Regions from separate parts of the Nocardiopsis oceanisediminis genome, predicted to be linked through region 1. Evidence: riboswitches for the same ligand, from Rfam matches in the RefSeq annotation. Region 1 holds a riboswitch; each other region holds the start of a gene.
The links. A riboswitch is a leader RNA that binds a small molecule or an ion and turns the genes downstream of it on or off. The one in region 1 is predicted to bind cobalamin.
Positions count from the first base shown of each region.

Region 2: another riboswitch for cobalamin. It lies ahead of J0910_RS29745 (ABC transporter substrate-binding protein); the one in region 1 lies ahead of metE (5-methyltetrahydropteroyltriglutamate--homocysteine S-methyltransferase).
Region 3: another riboswitch for cobalamin. It lies ahead of J0910_RS09810 (putative cobaltochelatase); the one in region 1 lies ahead of metE (5-methyltetrahydropteroyltriglutamate--homocysteine S-methyltransferase).

Region 1 covers NZ_JAFMZJ010000001.1:5,200,948-5,206,359, forward strand. The annotation lists gene J0910_RS22740 (DUF3558 domain-containing protein) at 1-82, shown strand, start outside; gene metE (5-methyltetrahydropteroyltriglutamate--homocysteine S-methyltransferase) at 218-2,509, opposite strand; cobalamin riboswitch at 2,698-2,919, opposite strand; gene J0910_RS22750 (polysaccharide deacetylase family protein) at 3,105-4,613, shown strand; gene J0910_RS22755 (DUF6461 domain-containing protein) at 4,962-5,412, shown strand, end outside.
Region 2 covers NZ_JAFMZJ010000001.1:6,795,441-6,800,852, forward strand. The annotation lists gene putP (sodium/proline symporter PutP) at 1-1,205, opposite strand, end outside; cobalamin riboswitch at 1,392-1,582, shown strand; gene J0910_RS29745 (ABC transporter substrate-binding protein) at 1,691-2,704, shown strand; gene J0910_RS29750 (FecCD family ABC transporter permease) at 2,712-3,809, shown strand; gene J0910_RS29755 (phosphocholine-specific phospholipase C) at 3,957-5,412, shown strand, end outside.
Region 3 covers NZ_JAFMZJ010000001.1:2,179,600-2,185,011, forward strand. The annotation lists gene J0910_RS09800 (LLM class F420-dependent oxidoreductase) at 1-114, opposite strand, end outside; gene J0910_RS09805 (hypothetical protein) at 184-483, opposite strand; cobalamin riboswitch at 627-755, shown strand; gene J0910_RS09810 (putative cobaltochelatase) at 811-2,880, shown strand; gene cobO (cob(I)yrinic acid a,c-diamide adenosyltransferase) at 2,931-3,533, shown strand; gene J0910_RS09820 (hypothetical protein) at 3,674-3,868, shown strand; gene J0910_RS09825 (GNAT family N-acetyltransferase) at 3,998-4,600, opposite strand; gene J0910_RS09830 (cobyrinic acid a,c-diamide synthase CobB) at 4,597-5,412, opposite strand, start outside.

The DNA.
Region 1 (5,412 bases):
TCCGGCGCCGCTCAAGTTCGACGACGTCGAGGGCATGATGAACTCGCTGGGCGACGAGTCGCTGGGGCTGATCGGCTCCTGACGGACCCCGGTGCCGCCCGGCGGCACCGGCGCGCAGCGGAAAGGGGCGCGGGCTTCGGCCCGCGCCCCTTCTGCGTGTCCGCGTGTCCGGGCGGCGGCCGCGGGACCGGATGCCCCGCGGCCGCCGCCCGGTCCGTCAGCCCTGCGCCGGCAGGTCGGCGCGGACCCGGCGGGCCGCCTCGACCATGTTCCGCAGCGCCGGCTCGACCTCGGTGTAGCCCCGGGTCTTCAGACCGCAGTCGGGGTTGACCCACAGCCGGTCGGCCGGGACCGCGCGCAGCGCGCTGCGCAGCGCCTCCTCGATCTCCTCGACCGAGGGCACCCGGGGCGAGTGGATGTCGTACACGCCCGGGCCGATGCCCCTGCGGTAGCCGGCCCGCTCCAGGTCGTCCACCAGCTCCATGTGCGAGCGGGCCGCCTCGACGCTGGTGACGTCGGCGTCCAGCGCCTCGATCGCGCCGACGATGCGGCCGAACTCCGAGTAGCACATGTGGGTGTGCACCGTGGTGCTGGCGCCCACCCCGGAGGTGGCCAGCCGGAACGCGCTGATCGCCCAGTCCAGGTAGGCCTGGCGGTCCTGCTTCCGCAGCGGCAGCAGCTCGCGCAGCGCCGCCTCGTCGACCTGGATGTGCCGGATGCCGGCGCGCTCCAGGTCCGAGACCTCGTCCCGCAGGGCCAGCGCCACCTGCCGGGCGGTGTCGGCCAGCGGCTGGTCGTCCCGGACGAAGGACCAGGCCAGGATGGTCACCGGACCGGTCAGCATGCCCTTGACCGGCTTGCCGGTGCGGGACTGGGCGTAGACGGCCCAGTCCACCGTCATCGGCTCGGGGCGGCGCACGTCCCCGTAGAGGATCGGCGGGCGCACGCAGCGCGACCCGTAGGACTGCACCCAGCCCTTCTTCGTGGTGACGAAGCCGCCCAGCCGCTCGGCGAAGTACTGCACCATGTCGTTGCGCTCCGGCTCGCCGTGCACCAGCACGTCGAGGCCGATGTCCTCCTGGAGCGCGATGACCGAGTCGATCTCGGCCCGCATCCGGGCGGTGTACTCCTCCTCGCTGAGCCGCCCGGCCCGGTGCTCGGACCGGGTCTTGCGGATCTCCGCGGTCTGCGGGAAGGAGCCGATGGTGGTGGTCGGCAGCACCTGCCGCTCACCGCCGCCGCTCCAGCGCTCCTCCCGGTTGCGGACCGGGAGCTCGCCCAGGGCGTCCAGGCGGGCCCGCACCTGCGGGTCGCGGAAGCCCTCCGGCTCGGGGAGCTCGGCGCGCGCGGAGGCGATCTCCGCGGCGGTGGCCTCGTCGTCGGCGGACAGGGCGCGGCCGAGCAGGACCACCTCGTCCAGCTTCTGCCGGGCGAAGGCGAGCCGGGCGCGGATCGCCGGGTCCAGGTCGGTCTCGGCGTCCAGGTCGACCGGGACGTGCAGCAGCGAGCAGGAGGTGCTCACCACGACCTCGCGGGCCAGGCCGAGCAGCGGGCCGAGCCGGGCCAGCGCGGCGGACACGTCGGTGCGCCACACGTTGCGCCCGTCGACCACCCCGGCGACCAGGGTCTTGTCGCCCAGGCCGGAGACGGCGGCCAGTTCGTCGGCGGCCTCCGGGCCGGCCACCAGGTCCAGCCCGATCCGCTCCACCGGGGTGCGCTTGAGCGCCTCCAGGGCAGCGGTCCCGATCGACCCGAAGTAGGTGGAGACGGTGATCTCCGGGCGCCGGGAGCGGCCGCCCAGGGCGGAGTAGACCCGCTCCAGCTCCGCGGTGCGCTCCCGGCCCTCGTCGGTGGCGAGGATCGGCTCGTCCAGCTGGACCTGGCGGGCGCCGGCCGCGGCGAGTTCACCGAGGAGCGTGCCGTACGCCTCGACCAGCCCGTCCAGGAGCTCCAGCGGGCTCCAGCCCTCCGGGGCGCCCGCCGCGGGCTTGGCCAGCAGGAGGAAGGTGAGGGGGCCGACCAGCACCGGCCGGGTCTCGATGCCCAGCCCCTTGGCCTGGTTGTACTCGGAGAGGGGCTTGGTCCCGGCGAGGCGGAACCGGGTCTGCGGGGACAGCTCCGGGACCAGGTAGTGGTAGTTGGTGTCGAACCACTTGGTCATCTCCAGCGGCGGCGTGTCGTCCGAGCCGCGGGCCAGGGTGAAGTAGCGCTTCAGCTCGGCGGCGCGGTCCGCGCCGGCCCCCTCTCCCTCGGGGGCCGGGCCGAACCGCTCCGGAACCGCGTCGAACAGCAGCGCGGTGTCGAGAACGTGGTCGTAGTAGGAGAACGTGTTCGATGGGATCTCGTCGACCCCGGCCGCGCGGAAGTCCTGCCAGACGTCGCGGCGCAGTCGCGCGGCGACGGCGTCCAGGTCGGCGGCGCTGCTCCGGCCGGCCCAGTAGGACTCACAGGCCTGCTTGAGCTCGCGGTCGGGGCCGATGCGCGGGTAGCCGTGGGCGGTGGCGGTCATCCGGCCTCACCGCCGCGGGTGCGCTCGGTTCGCATGTGGCTTCTTCTCTCCCTCGTCGAACAGCCTTGGCAGGCCGACGACGCCGTCCGGAGGAGCGGACGGCCGGAGGCGGGCGCGGCGGAGCGCGCCCCGACCGGGCACCGTCCGCGTGTCCTCCCTCGGGACGCGCCGACCACCGCGGGCACGGTCGCGCCCGCGGGCGGTCGGCAGGTATTCGGACTCATGGGCGCTCCGCGCCCTCCGGGCGCGTTCTCCTACCGGCCGCCGCTTCCCAAGTGCTCGGCACCCAGTGCTGTTGACGGCTTTCGTTCCCATTCACCGCTGCGGGGCAGTCCCGGATTCGCACCGGGTTCCCTCTCTCGACGCCCACAGTGATCCACCGTGCGCGTACCGACCGCAGCTGTCAGTATAGGGACGCCGTTGCCCGATACCGGGGGGTGGGTCCCGGGCGCCCGCACCCCGCCCCTCCGCCCCTGGAAGACGGCACGCCGGTTTTTCCCCTCTCATTACCGAAGCGTCGAACCGAACTGACCCTCGGATGCGATCATCCTATGTATAGTCCGGTTGGCCCGATATATGCGAAAGACGATTTCAGGTGCTACGCAACCGCTCCGTCCCTGAATCCCCCCGCGGCCGCGCCCTCATCGGCGCCGCGGCCGCGGCTGTGCTCGCCCTCACCGCCTGCAGCCCCTCCGACGGTGAGCACACCTCGGGGGGTGAGGAGACCCCCGCCGAAAAGCCCTCCGGTGAGCCGGACCGGCTCACCGAGGTCGACCCGGAGACCGTCGCCGACCTCGACGAGAAGCACACCGAGGAGAAGCGGGGCGACGTCTCCGTCGACATCTCCTACCCCGCGGTGGGCGGCGCCGGCCCGTTCGCCGACGAGCTCGGCCGGATCACCGGCCGCGCCGCCGAGGACTTCGCCGACGCCGTCCCCGGCGCCGAGTCGCTCACCGTCACCGGGGCGCTGACCGCCGCCGGCGGCGACGTGCTCGGCGTCCGCCTGGAGCAGAAGGAGAAGGACTCCGACGGGACCCGCACCGGCCACGCCACCTACTGGTACGACGCCGGCACCGGGGCCACCGCCTACTCCACCCAGCTGCTCGCCGGCGACGAGGAGCTGGGCGAGCTGCACGAGCGGGTCGCCGGGATCCTCGGCGAGCAGGACGTGGACACCGCCGACCTCTACCCCATCGCCGGGATGTACGACTCGATCGGCTTCAACCCCGACGGCGACCTGGTGGTCGAGTTCGACGAGGGCCAGCTCGCCCCGGCCGGCGACGGGCGGGTGCACGCGGTGGTGCCGCGCAAGGAGGCCGAGCCGCTCCTGTCCGACCTCGGTGAGCGGGCCCAGGCCGCGGCCACCGCGGTGACCCGCGACTTCAAGCTGGAGGCGGAGGCGGCCGCGCCCAAGGACGGCGCCGCCGGCGACGTCCCCGGCCGGCCCTCGCCCGTCTCCCCCGACGTCGACTGCTCCGACCCGAAGGCCAAGTGCATCGCGCTCACCTTCGACGACGGCCCCGGCGGGCGCACCCCCGAACTCCTGGACGAGCTCGACGAGTACGGCGCCAAGGCCACCTTCTTCCTCACCGGCGAGCCGGTCCGGGAGAACCCGGAGACGGTGCGGCGGGAGTACGCCGAGGGGCACGAGATCGCCAACCACACCGAGAGCCACCCGGACCTGACCGGTATCGGCGAGGACGAGGTCCGCGAGGAGCTGGCCTCGGTCAGCGGGCTGATCGACCGGGAGACCGGCTACCGCCCCGAGCTGATGCGCCCGCCCTACGGCGCGACCGACGACACCGTCGCCGGGGTCTCCGAGGACCTCGGGATGGCCGAGATCATCTGGAGCGTCGACACCAACGACTGGAAGGACCGGAACTCCTCGGTCGTCGCCGACCGCGCGGTGGAGGGCGCCGAGCCCGGCGCGATCATCCTGATGCACGACATCCACGGCACCACCGTCGACGCCGTGCCGGACATCCTGAAGCGGCTGGACGAGAAGGGCTTCACCATGGTGACCGTCTCCCAGCTGCTGGGCGAGACCGAGCCCGGGGAGAAGTACTTCGACGGTGAGGAAGCCGTCACCGGAAAGGGCGACTAGCGGCTCCTCCGGGAACGGTGGCGGCGGCGCGAACGGGGAAGGATGAGGGGGCGGAGGGCAAGGGCGCCCTCCCCGATCACGCTCCGGCCACGATGTGGTCCAGATGACGGCGCGAGCGGGCCGTCACGTGTGAAGAGAGTCCCCGCGGCGGCGTATGGTGGTTCGCCGTGGGCATGAACACGCACTTCGCGCGGATGCCGCTCGCGCCGCATCCCGTCCGAGAGGCGGTGGCCTGAGGTGGCCCTTCTTCCGCTGCTGCGCCGGGGAACCGGCAAGGACTCCGCAACCGTTCCGCCAACGGGGAGCGCCCCTCAGGAGGGGGCCGCCCCGAGGGGAAGGGAGAGGTCGATGGCCGCTGCCCTCGCGGCAGACTACGCCTGGTTCGAAGAGTCCCAGCCGGACCTGGCCGAGGCGTTCTGCCTCACCTATGTCCGGGGCCTGGGCAAGACCGAGTGCCTGGAGCGGCTCGGCGCGGCGCCGAAGCGGCTGCGGATGCTGCCCATCGCCGACGCCCTGGAGGCGGGGCTGTGCAGCGAGAGCCGCCCGCCGCAGACCGCGCACGCGCTCTGCGTGAACGGCTGGACCGTGATCGTCGAGCCCACCGGCTGCCGCGCGGTCCGACCGGACTGCTACCGCTCGCTGTCGGCCGAGACCGAGCTGGTCTCGGTCCGGGTCCGGATGGACGCCCGGTACGAGTTCCGCTGGGTCGCCGGCGGGGTGCTGCGCACCTTCTTCGACGCCCGCACCCCGACCCGGCGCCGCGGCACCCGGCCGGACGCGCTCACCGCCGAGATGGCCT
Region 2 (5,412 bases), 1.6 Mb from region 1:
GAGAGCGCGATGCCCGACGCCGCGAGGGCGACCAGGATCACCGCGATGCGGCTGACCCAGACCAGGGTGAGCGCCGAGGCGTCCCGCTTGACGAACGCCCGGTACCCGTCCTCGGTCAGCGCCGAGGCGGCGACCAGCAGCTGGGAGTCGGCGGTGCTCATCACCGCGGCCAGGATCGCGGCCAGCAGCAGGCCGGCGACCCACGGGTTGAGCAGCGCCTGGATCAGGGCGGGGAACACGTTCTCCGCGTTGGGCAGCTCCTCCTCGAAGCCGAAGTAGCGGAGGCCGACGAAGCCCATCACCACGGCCATCAGCATCGCCGAGACCGCCCAGGAGACGCTCACCCCGGCGGCCTTGCGCACGTCGCGCACCGAGCGGATGCCCATGAACCGGGCGAGGATGTGCGGCTGGCCCAGGTAGCCGAAGCCCCACGCCAGGCCGGAGACGACCACGACCGGGGCGAGCACGCCGCCCAGCGAGAACTCGCCGGCGCCGCTGAAGCCGCCCAGCACGGAGAGCTCGCCCCCGGTGCCCACCGAGGGGTCGGAGACCACGGTGACGACCGCGACCACCGGCACGATGAGCAGGGCCAGCCACATCATCACGGCCTGGATCACGTCGGTGTAGCTGACCGCGAGGAACCCGCCGAGGAAGGTGTAGAGCACGATGATCGCCATGCCGGCGAGCACCGCGATCGAGCCCGGCATGTTGAAGACGTCCTCGAACAGCCCGCCCATGGCGACCAGGCCGGAGGCCACGTAGAAGAGGTAGAAGGCCAGGATGAGCACGGCCGAGACGCCGCGCAGCAGGCCGGTCCGGTCGGCGAACCGGTTCTCCAGGTAGGAGGAGAGGGTGAGCGAGTTGGCCTCGTCCCCCGAGCGCGCGTCCCTGGCGCGCTCGGTGTAGACCCGCAGCCGGCCGGCGATCACGATCCAGCTGCCGGCGAAGCCGAGGGCCAGGCCGACCGCGATCCACGCCTCTCCGAGGCCGGACAGGTAGATCGCACCGGGCAGGCCCAGCAGCAGCCAGCCGCTGAAGTCGCTGGCGTTGGCGCTCAGCCCGGCCACCCAGCTGTTCAGCCGGCGGCCGCCGAGTACGAAGTCGGACAGGGAGGTGGTGCGCTTGTAGACGTAGAGGCCGATGCCGACCATCACTACGAAGTACACACCGAAGGTGACGCTCGACGCCAGCAGCGATTCGCTCACGGTGCTCCTTCCTTCATCTCAGGTTTCCTCTTCGGTCTCCGCATCCTGTCCCCGTTCACCTGCGTGATCAATGACCGATATGTACTTCATCACCGGTTCGAGACATGCCCGTCACATTCCTTGACCATCATTGGCGCCTCGTCTAGGACCCGGGTGTCCTTTTTGGCCGATCCGACATACCCCGGGCGCCCTCTGATCAGGAGCGGCCACTAGCCTGGGAGGGCGACGGGAACCAGGAAGTCCGGTGCGAATCCGGCACGGTCCCGCCACTGTGACCGGGGAGTCGAACCCGCATAAGGCCACGGCGCAGCGCGCTGGAAGGCCGGGGGAGGCGCTGATCCGGGAGTCAGGAGACTGACCCGTCGCGATCGTCGACCAGGGGCGCGGACCCCGGGGGGACGGGCGTCTCCGGTGCCGCCGCGATGTGCGCCCTTTGTACGCCTCGACCACCGGCGCCGTGCCCGGATCCCGGAGAGGACCCGGACGTGCACCAGGAATCCCCCATCCCTTCCCCGGCGGGCCGCCGCGCGGTGCGCCGCACCGCGCCCGCACTCGCCTGCACCGCGCTGCTCGCCGCCGCCGGCTGCGGGGGCGGCGGCGAGCCGGCCGGGCAGGCCGCCCCCGACGAGGGCTACCCGGTCACCGTGCAGGAGTGCGACCGCGAGGTCACCGTGGACGCCCCGCCGGAGCGGGCGGTCACGCTCAACCAGCACACCACCGAGATCATGCTGGCCCTGGGCCTGGAGGACCGGATGGTGGGCACCGCGTACCTGGACGACGCCGTGCTGCCCGAGTACGCCGACGCCTACGAGGCCGTTCCGGTCCTGGCCGAGCAGTACCCCTCGTTCGAGGACCTGCTCGCCGCCGAGCCCGACTTCGCCTACGCCGGGTTCGCCTCCAGCGCCTTCGCCGAGGACGAGGGCCGGGGCCGCGAGGCCCTGGAGGACGCCGGGATGACCACCTACGCCAGCATCGAGCAGTGCGCCGACCAGGTCACCATGGAGACGGTGGCCACCGAGATCACCAACATCGGGAAGATCTTCGGGGTGGAGGACCGGGCCGAGGAGCTGGTCGCCGGCATCGAGGAGCAGGTCGCCGGGGTGGAGAAGGCCCTGGAGGGCACCGAGCCGGTGGACGTCCTGGTGGTGGACAGCATCGACGGCACCGTCTTCACCTCGGGCGGCGCCGGCATCGGCACCGAGATCATCGCGCACGCCGGCGGCCGGAACGTCTTCGACGACCTGGACAAGGTCTTCGCCGACGTCTCCATCGAGCAGGCCGCCGACCGCGAGCCGGACGCGATCCTCATCTACGACTACGGCGAGGTCTCCGCGGAGGAGAAGAAGGAGGCGGTCCTCGCCGACCCGACGCTGGCCGGGACGCCCGCCGTCGAGGAGGAGCGGTTCGCGGTGCTGCCGCTGACCTCCTCCGTCGTCGGCAACCGGGTGGGCGGCGCGGTGGAAGAGGTCGCCGAGCAGCTGCACCCGGACGCGTTCTGAGGCCCCGGTGAGCACCGCCCCCGCCACCACCGCCGGCCGCGCCGCGCGCCCCTCACCGCGGCGCGGCCCGGTGCCGCTGCTCCTGCTGCTTCCGCTGCTCGCCGCCGCGGTCCCGGTCGCCGCGACGTTCGGCATCATCACCGGGTCGGTGGACGTCTCCTTCGCCGACACCTGGCGGATCATCGCCCACCAGGCCTTCCCCGGCCTGGTCCGGCCGGACTGGCCGCCCGCGCACGAGGCGATCGTGACGGTCGCCAGGGCGCCGCGGGTGGTGCTGGCCGCGCTGGCCGGCGCCGGGCTGGCCGCGGTCGGCGCGGCCCTGCAGACCCTGGTCCGCAACCCGCTCGCCGACCCGCTGCTGCTCGGCATCTCCTCCGGAGCGACGCTCGGCGCGGTGCTGGTGGTGGTCACCGGGGCCTCCGTGCTCGGGCTGTTCACCCTGCCGCTGACCGCGTTCCTCGGCGCGCTGCTGGCACTGGTCACCGTGTACGCCCTGGCGCAGGCGCGCGGCCGGATGACGGTGACCAGGCTGATCCTGTCCGGGGTGGTGGTCGGGCAGCTGTGCGGCGCGCTGGCGAGCCTGTCCATCATGCTCTCCGGCGACCCGCACGTCGCCAAGCAGGTGCAGCGGTGGACCCTGGGCGGCCTGGCCGGGACCACCTGGCAGACGCTGCCGGTGGTCGCCGCCGCGGTGCTCGCCGCGCTGCTGGTGATCGCCGCCGCGGCCCCGGCGCTCAACGTGCTCCAGCTGGGCGAGGAGACCGCGGTGGGCATGGGGCTGAGCGTGCACCGCTTCCGCGCGCTGATGTTCGCGGCGACGTCCCTGGCCACCGGGGTGCTGGTCTCGGTGTGCGGCCCGATCGGCTTCGTCGGGCTGATGATGCCGCACATCGCCCGGATGCTGGTCGGCTCCGACCACCGCCGGGTACTCCCGGTGGCGATCCTGCTCGGCGCCTCCTTCATGATCCTCGCCGACCTGGCGGCCCGGGTGCTGGCCGCGCCGGAGGAGATCCCGATCGGCATCCTCACCGCGCTGTGCGGCGCCCCGTTCTTCCTCTGGCTGATGCGCCGGGACGCCCGCAAGGGGGGACGGAGGCTGGTCTGAGCCGCGCCGCGGATTCCGCGGCCGGGGTCCGCGACGCATCCGATACACCGGCTTCGCTTCTTCTTCGTTCCCGGGTCTCCCGCCGGTACCGCCGCGCCCCTACGCTCACGGGGCCGCCTCGACCGCCGACCGGAAGGACGCCTCCCCGTGGCCCCCGACATCTCCCGCCGCCGCCTGCTGGGCGCGGGCGCGGCCGCCGCCGGCGGCGCCGCGCTGGCCGCCTCCCCGTTCTCGCTGCTCCCGCCGTCGCTGCGGGCGGCGCTGGCCGAGCCCGCGCCGCCCGGCGGCCTGGACTCGATCGAGCACGTCGTGCTGCTGATGCAGGAGAACCGGAGCTTCGACCACTACTTCGGCACGCTGCGCGGGGTGCGCGGGTTCGGCGACCGGAACGCGGTGCGGCGGCGCGACGGCCGCCCGGTGTTCGAGCAGGGCGGCGAGCTACTGCCGGTGCTGCCGTTCGCGGTGCGCGGGGCGGCCGAGCGGCAGCGCGAGGAGCTGCAGTACATCGGCGACCTGGACCACTCCTGGGGCGGCGGCCGCCGGGCCTGGAACGGCGGGTGGATGGACGGCTGGGTGGCCGCGAAGACCGCCGCGACCATGGCCTACTACGACCGGGAGGACATCCCCTTCCAGTTCGAGCTGGCCGACACGTTCACCGTGTGCGACGCCTACCACTCCTCCATCCACACCTCCACCAGCCCCAACCGCAACCACTGGGTGAGCGGGTGGACCGGGTTCGAGGCGAACGGGAAGCGCGCCGTCGGCAACGACGCCTACGACGAGGCGGGCCACCCCGGCTACGAGTGGACCACCTACCCCGAGCGCCTGCAGGAGGCCGGCGTGACGTGGAAGGTCTACCAGGAGTGGGACAACTTCACCGACAACAACCTGGAGTACTTCGCCCGGTTCAAGGCCGTCGCCCGCAAGGCGCTGGAGAAGGCCGGCGGCCACCCCGGCTTCGGCGCGTTCTACGGCGAGCTGGCCGGCCTGCCCGAGGACGAGCAGGAGGCGCACCTCGCCGAGCTGGCCGAGGGGGTGGAGGGGCTCTCCGCGGAGGAGCGCGAGCTGTACGACCGCGCCCTGCACCGCGGCCGGCCCGGCGGCCTCGCCGACGCGTTCCGCGCCGACGTCGAGGCCGGGAGGCTGCCCAAGGTCAGCTACCTGGTGCCCAGCGCCCAGGACTCGGAGCACCCGGGCGCCTCCTCGCCGGTCCACAGCGCCACCGTCACCTACCGGATCCTGGACGCGCTGGCGTCCTCCCCGGAGGTGTGGAAGAAGACCGCGGTGATCATCTCCTTCGACGAGAACGACGGCTTCTTCGACCACGTTCCGCCGCCGGTGCCGCCGCCCGGCGAGCGGGACGAGTACTGGGACGGCACCCCCACCGGCCTGGGCGTCCGGGTGCCGCTGCTGGTCGTCTCGCCGTGGACGGTCGGCGGCTACGTCTGCTCGGAGGTGTTCGACCACACCTCGCAGGTGCGTTTCCTGGAGCGGCTGACCGGGGTGGAGGAGCCCAACGTCTCCCGCTGGCGGCGGACCGTCTGCGGCGACCTGACCGGCGCCTTCGACTTCTCCGAGGGGCGCCCGCAGCCGGCCGTGCAGG
Region 3 (5,412 bases), 3.0 Mb from region 1:
GGTCCACACCGAGTCGTAGCCGAGCGCTTCCGCCGCGCGGACCGCCTCGGTCGCGTCGTCGGCTCCGGCGCCCCAGTAGCCCAGGGCCAGGCCGATCCGCATGTCCGTCGCCATGGCGGCTCCCCTCGGTGTGCGGGCCTGCCGCGCATGGTAGAACGCGTTTCAGTCCGGCGGAAGGGCCGGTCAGTCTCCGCCGCCGCCACCCCCGTCGCCTCCGCCGCCCCCGCTGCCCCCGTCGCCTCCGCCTCCGTCGCCGCCGAACAGGCCGCCCCACCCGCCGCCGTCGCCGCCGGACGCACCGCCGCGGTCCGACCGGTCGTCGCCGGCGGTGTAGGCGCCGCCTCCTCCGTCGCCGCCGTACCGGGTGCGCCGCGGCCGCCCGGTCGGCCGCCGCGATGACCGCGCGTCCATCAAGACGCCGACGATCACCAGAACGATCATCACCACCGCCAGCGCGATGAAGAGTACGGGGAAGAGGCTCATGGGGGGTCTTTCCTGATCGGGGGAGCTCGCAGGGATGAATGTACGCCCGGGGGTGCGCGGCCCACGAGGCCCCTCCCCGGTGACCGGCGGCCGGAATCGGCCGGTCCGCGCCGGTATGAGAATCTGGGGGGCGGTGCGGACGGCAGGAACCCGGTGCGAGACCGGGGCGGACCCGCCACTGTGACCGGGGAGCGAGCCCGCGACACCCGCCACTGCCGCGGAGAGCGGCGGGAAGGCGGCGGGGGAGCACGGATCCGGGAGCCAGGACACTGCGCGGCACCGAGACCGAACCCATGGGCGTGGACTCCCAAGGAAGGACTGACCTGCGTGGGCGCTAACGCTCGCTATCCCTTCACCGCGGTCGTCGGCATGGACGACCTCAAACTCGCTCTCCTCGTCAACGCCGTCTCGCCGGCCGTCGGCGGGGTGCTGGTGCGGGGCGAGAAGGGCACCGCGAAATCGACCGTCGTGCGGGCCCTGGCCGCACTCCTGCCCGAGCTGGACGCGGTGGCCGGCTGCCGCTTCGGCTGCGACCCCGCCGCCCCGGACCCCGAGTGCCCGGACGGCCCGCACCCCGCCGGCGCCGTCCCCGAGCGCCGCCCGGCCCGGCTGGTGGAGCTCCCGGTCGGAGCCAGCGAGGACCGCCTGGTCGGTTCGCTGGACATCGAGCGCGCGCTCACCGAGGGCGTCAAGGCCTTCGAGCCCGGCCTGCTCGCCGCGGCGCACCGCGGAGTGCTCTACGTCGACGAGGTCAACCTGCTCCACGACCACCTGGTCGACCTGATGCTGGACGCCGCGGCGATGGGCACCTCGCACGTCGAGCGGGAGGGCGTCTCGGTCCGGCACGCCGCCCGGTTCCTCCTGGTCGGCACCATGAACCCGGAGGAGGGCGAGCTCCGCCCGCAGCTGCTGGACCGGTTCGGGCTCACCGTGGAGGTCGCCGCGACCCGCGACCCCGAGCAGCGGGCCGAGGTGGTCCGCCGCCGGCTGGAGTTCGAGACCGACCCCGAGGCGTTCGCGGTCCGCCACGCCACCGGTGAGCGGGAGCTGGCCGGGCACATCCTGGCGGCCCGCAAGCGGCTGCCCGGTGTGGTCCTCACCGACGCGGCGCTGCGCCAGGTCACCGCGGTCTGCGCCGCCTTCGAGGTGGACGGGCTGCGCGCCGACATCGTCACCGCGCGCACCGCGATGGCGCTGGCCGCCTGGCGGGACCGGACCGAGGTCACCGCCGAGGACGTCCGCGACGCGGCCCGGCTCGCCCTGCCGCACCGGCGCCGCCGCGACCCCTTCGACGCCCCCGACCTCGACGAGGACCGCCTCTCCGAGGCCCTCTCCCAGGCGGGCGGGGAGGACCCGGAAGGCCCTGAGGACGACCCGGACGGCCCGGGGAGCCCCGGCGGCGGTGATGGAGGCGGCGGCGACGGCGGCGCGCCGGACGGGGGAGCCGGCGCCCCCGACAGCGGTCCCGGCGCCGGGGCGGACGACCCGGCCCCGGGCCCCGCGCCCTCCGCCGGGGAGGGCGGCCCCGGCGAAGGGGCCGACGGCCGCCCCGCCGGCGGCGCCGGGGGAGAGCGGACCTCGGAGGCGGGGGAGACCTTCCGTCCCCGCCTGTTCAGCGTCAAGGGGATCGGCGCGGGCGCGCCCGGCCGGAGGTCTCGCGCGCAGACCCCGTTCGGCCGCACCTCGGGGGCGCGCGCCCCGGGCGAGCGCCCCGGCCAGGTGCACCTGGCGGCGACGCTGCGCGCCGCCGCCCCGCACCAGCGCGCCCGCGGCCGGGACGGCCGGGGCCTGGTGCTGCGCCGCGGAGACCTGCGCGAGGCGGTGCGCGAGGGGCGCGAGGGCAACCTCGTGCTGTTCTGCGTGGACGCCTCCGGGTCGATGGCGGCCCGGCAGCGGATGCGCGCGGTCAAGGGGGCGGTGCTCAGCCTGCTGCTCGACGCCTACCAGCGCCGGGACAAGATCGGCCTGGTGACCTTCCGCGGCCGCGAGGCGCGGCTGGACCTGCCGCCCACCTCGTCGGTTGAGGCCGGGGCGCGCCGGCTGCGCGAGCTGCGCACGGGGGGCCGCACCCCGCTGGCGGCGGGCCTGCTGCGCAGCGCCGGCGTGCTCCGCGTCGAGCGGCTGCGCGATCCGCGCCGCCGCCCGCTGCTGGTGGTCGTCACCGACGGCCGCGCCACGCACGGCGGCGTGGACGAGGCGCTGCGCGCGGGGGCCTGGATCGGCGCCCAGGACGTGGAGTGCGTTGTCGTCGACTGCGAGTCCGGCCCGGTCCGCCTGGGCCTGGCGGACCGGCTGGCCTCCGCGCTCGGCGCCACCCGGGTCCGGCTGGAGGAACTCGGCGCCGAAGCGCTGACCGGCCTGGTCCGCGGCGCCCGGACCACCCGCGGCGCCGCCTGACCCGGCGCGGCCGCCCCACCCGAACCACGGACCGAGGAGAAGCGAGACAGATGCCTCAGGGCAAACCCGCCTACGTCCCCGACGACGGGCTGACCACCCGCCAGCGCCGCAACCGCCCGCTGCTGGTGGTGCACACCGGCGCGGGCAAGGGCAAGTCCACCGCCGCCTTCGGCCTGGCCACCCGCGGCTGGGCCCAGGGCTGGGACATCGGCGTCTTCCAGTTCGTCAAGTCGGCGAAATGGCGGATCGGAGAGGAGAAGGCGCTCCGCGTCCTCGGCGAGTCCGGCGAGGGCGGCCGGGTCACCTGGAACAAGATGGGCGAGGGCTGGTCCTGGATCCAGCGCCCCGGCACCGAGTCCGACCACGCCGCGGACGCCGCCGAGGGCTGGAACCAGATCAAGCGCGACCTCGCCGCGGAGACCTACCGGCTGTACGTCCTGGACGAGTTCACCTACCCGATGAAATGGGGCTGGATCGACGTCGCCGACGTCGTGCGGACCCTCCGCGACCGCCCCGGGGCCCAGCACGTCATCATCACCGGCCGCGACGCCCACCCCGACCTCCTGGACGCCGCCGATCTGGTCACCGAGATGACCAAGGTCCGCCACCCGATGGACACCGGCCAGAAGGGCCAGCGCGGTATCGAGTGGTGAGCCCGCCGGAGGGAAAAGGGAAACGGGGAACGTGAGACCCGGTCGGCCATCCGAAGGCGTGTCCGGAATATCAGTGATCCCCTTTCCGCGGCGCTAATCTGTGCGGCATGAGTGAAAATTCTGAAAACACCACAAATGCCGTGAACGGTGACGATGGTGAGGACGTCGCCGTGGAGAACATCGTCACCGGAGACGTCACCGGACAGATCATCCAGATCGGGAGCGCCGACGGCGGGAAACCGGGCGGGAGCGTTCGGAACATCGTCATCGGGAACGTCGGCGGCGGAATCGTCGTCCAGACGGGGAGCGCCGCCGAGGCGGACCGGGACCGCTGATCGGGCCGGCCCGCGCAGGCGGGGGCGGAGCGGGGTCCGGGAAGCACTTCCCGGACCCCGTCCGAAGGGTTCTTCCCGATCAGGGGGTACGGCGGTGCGCGGAGGGGCCGGGCGCCACCGGGGACCGGCTCACAGGTCGGACGGGATGAGGCTGTAGACCGCGAGGTCGGTGCGGCCTTCGTGGAGGGGCATGGCGTTGCGTTCGACGCCCTCGAAGGTGAAGCCGGCCTTCTCCGCGACGCGGCGGGAGGCGGTGTTGCCGATGGCGGCCTTGAGCTCCACCCGCTCCATCTCCTGGTCGAGGATGGCCCAGCGGGAGACGGCGGTGACCGCCTCGGTGGCGTGGCCGGAGCTGCGGAGGCCGGGGGAGAACCAGTAGCCGACCTCGGTGGTGCGGGAGGCCCAGCGGGTGCGGAGCAGGCCCACGGCGCCGGCGAACTCGCCGGTGGCGCTGACCGCGGCGGCCCACTGCTGCCCCTCGCCGGAGGCCCGCATGGACGGGGCGGTGACGCGGCACCACTCCTCGGCGTCGGCGCGGGTGTAGGGGCGGCCCGGTTCGGGCAGCGGGAGCCAGCGCCGGGTCTCCGGGTCGGTCATGGCCGCCAGGACGTCGTCGACCAGGGACTCGGTGAACGCGCGCAGCGTCAGCCGCTCGGTCTCCAGGACCACCATCGGCATGCGCCGGGTCCCTTCACCGGTGGAGTCGGCGGCGGGGCCGGGGGCGGAGCTCATCGGCGTCCCTTCTCGGTCCGGTCCCGCGCCGAGGCCAGGAGGCGGGCGGCGAGCGCCGGCGCCCCGGCCCAGTGCAGGTGCAGGTATGACGCGATCATCGTTGCACTCGCGTACCCCTCGGCGCCATCACCGCTCCACTGCCAGGCGGCGGTGGAGCCGCGCGCCGGGTCCAGTGCGGTCCGGTGGAACTCGTGGCCCCGCACCCGGGTGCCGGCGCGCGCCAGCACCGAGTCGGAGACCGCGACGGCGGACCGGTAGCCCAGGGTGAGCCGGTCGGTCATCCGCCCCCTCGCCGGCAGCACCCCGCACATCGGCGCGCCGTCCAGGCTCTCCGCCAGGTAGAGCAGGCCCGCGCACTCGGCCGCGATCGGCCCGCCCCGGGCGGCGAAGCCGGCCACGGCTTCGCGGAGCGGCCGGTTCGCGGAGAGCGCGTCGGCGTGCACCTCGGGGAAGCCGCCGCCGACGATCAGCCCCGACGCCCCCTCGGGCAGCGCCTCGTCGCGCAGCGGGTCCAGCACGGCGACGTCCGCGCCGCCGGCCCGCAGCAGCTCGGTGTTCTCGGTGTAGCCGAAGGTGAACGCGGCGCCGCCGGCCACCGCCAGCACCGGGGCGGCCCCGGTCCGGGCGGGCCCTTCGGCTCCGGCGGCCGCGGCGAGCTCCGCGGCCGGGTCCCAGGGCGCGTCGGGCAGCGGGCCCGCGGTCGCCGCCAGGGCCGCCACCGCGTCCAGGTCGCAGGAGGACGCGACCAGGGCGGCCAGCGCGCCGACCGCCTCCCGGGCGCGCGCGGTCCGCTCGGCCGCGGGGATCAGGCC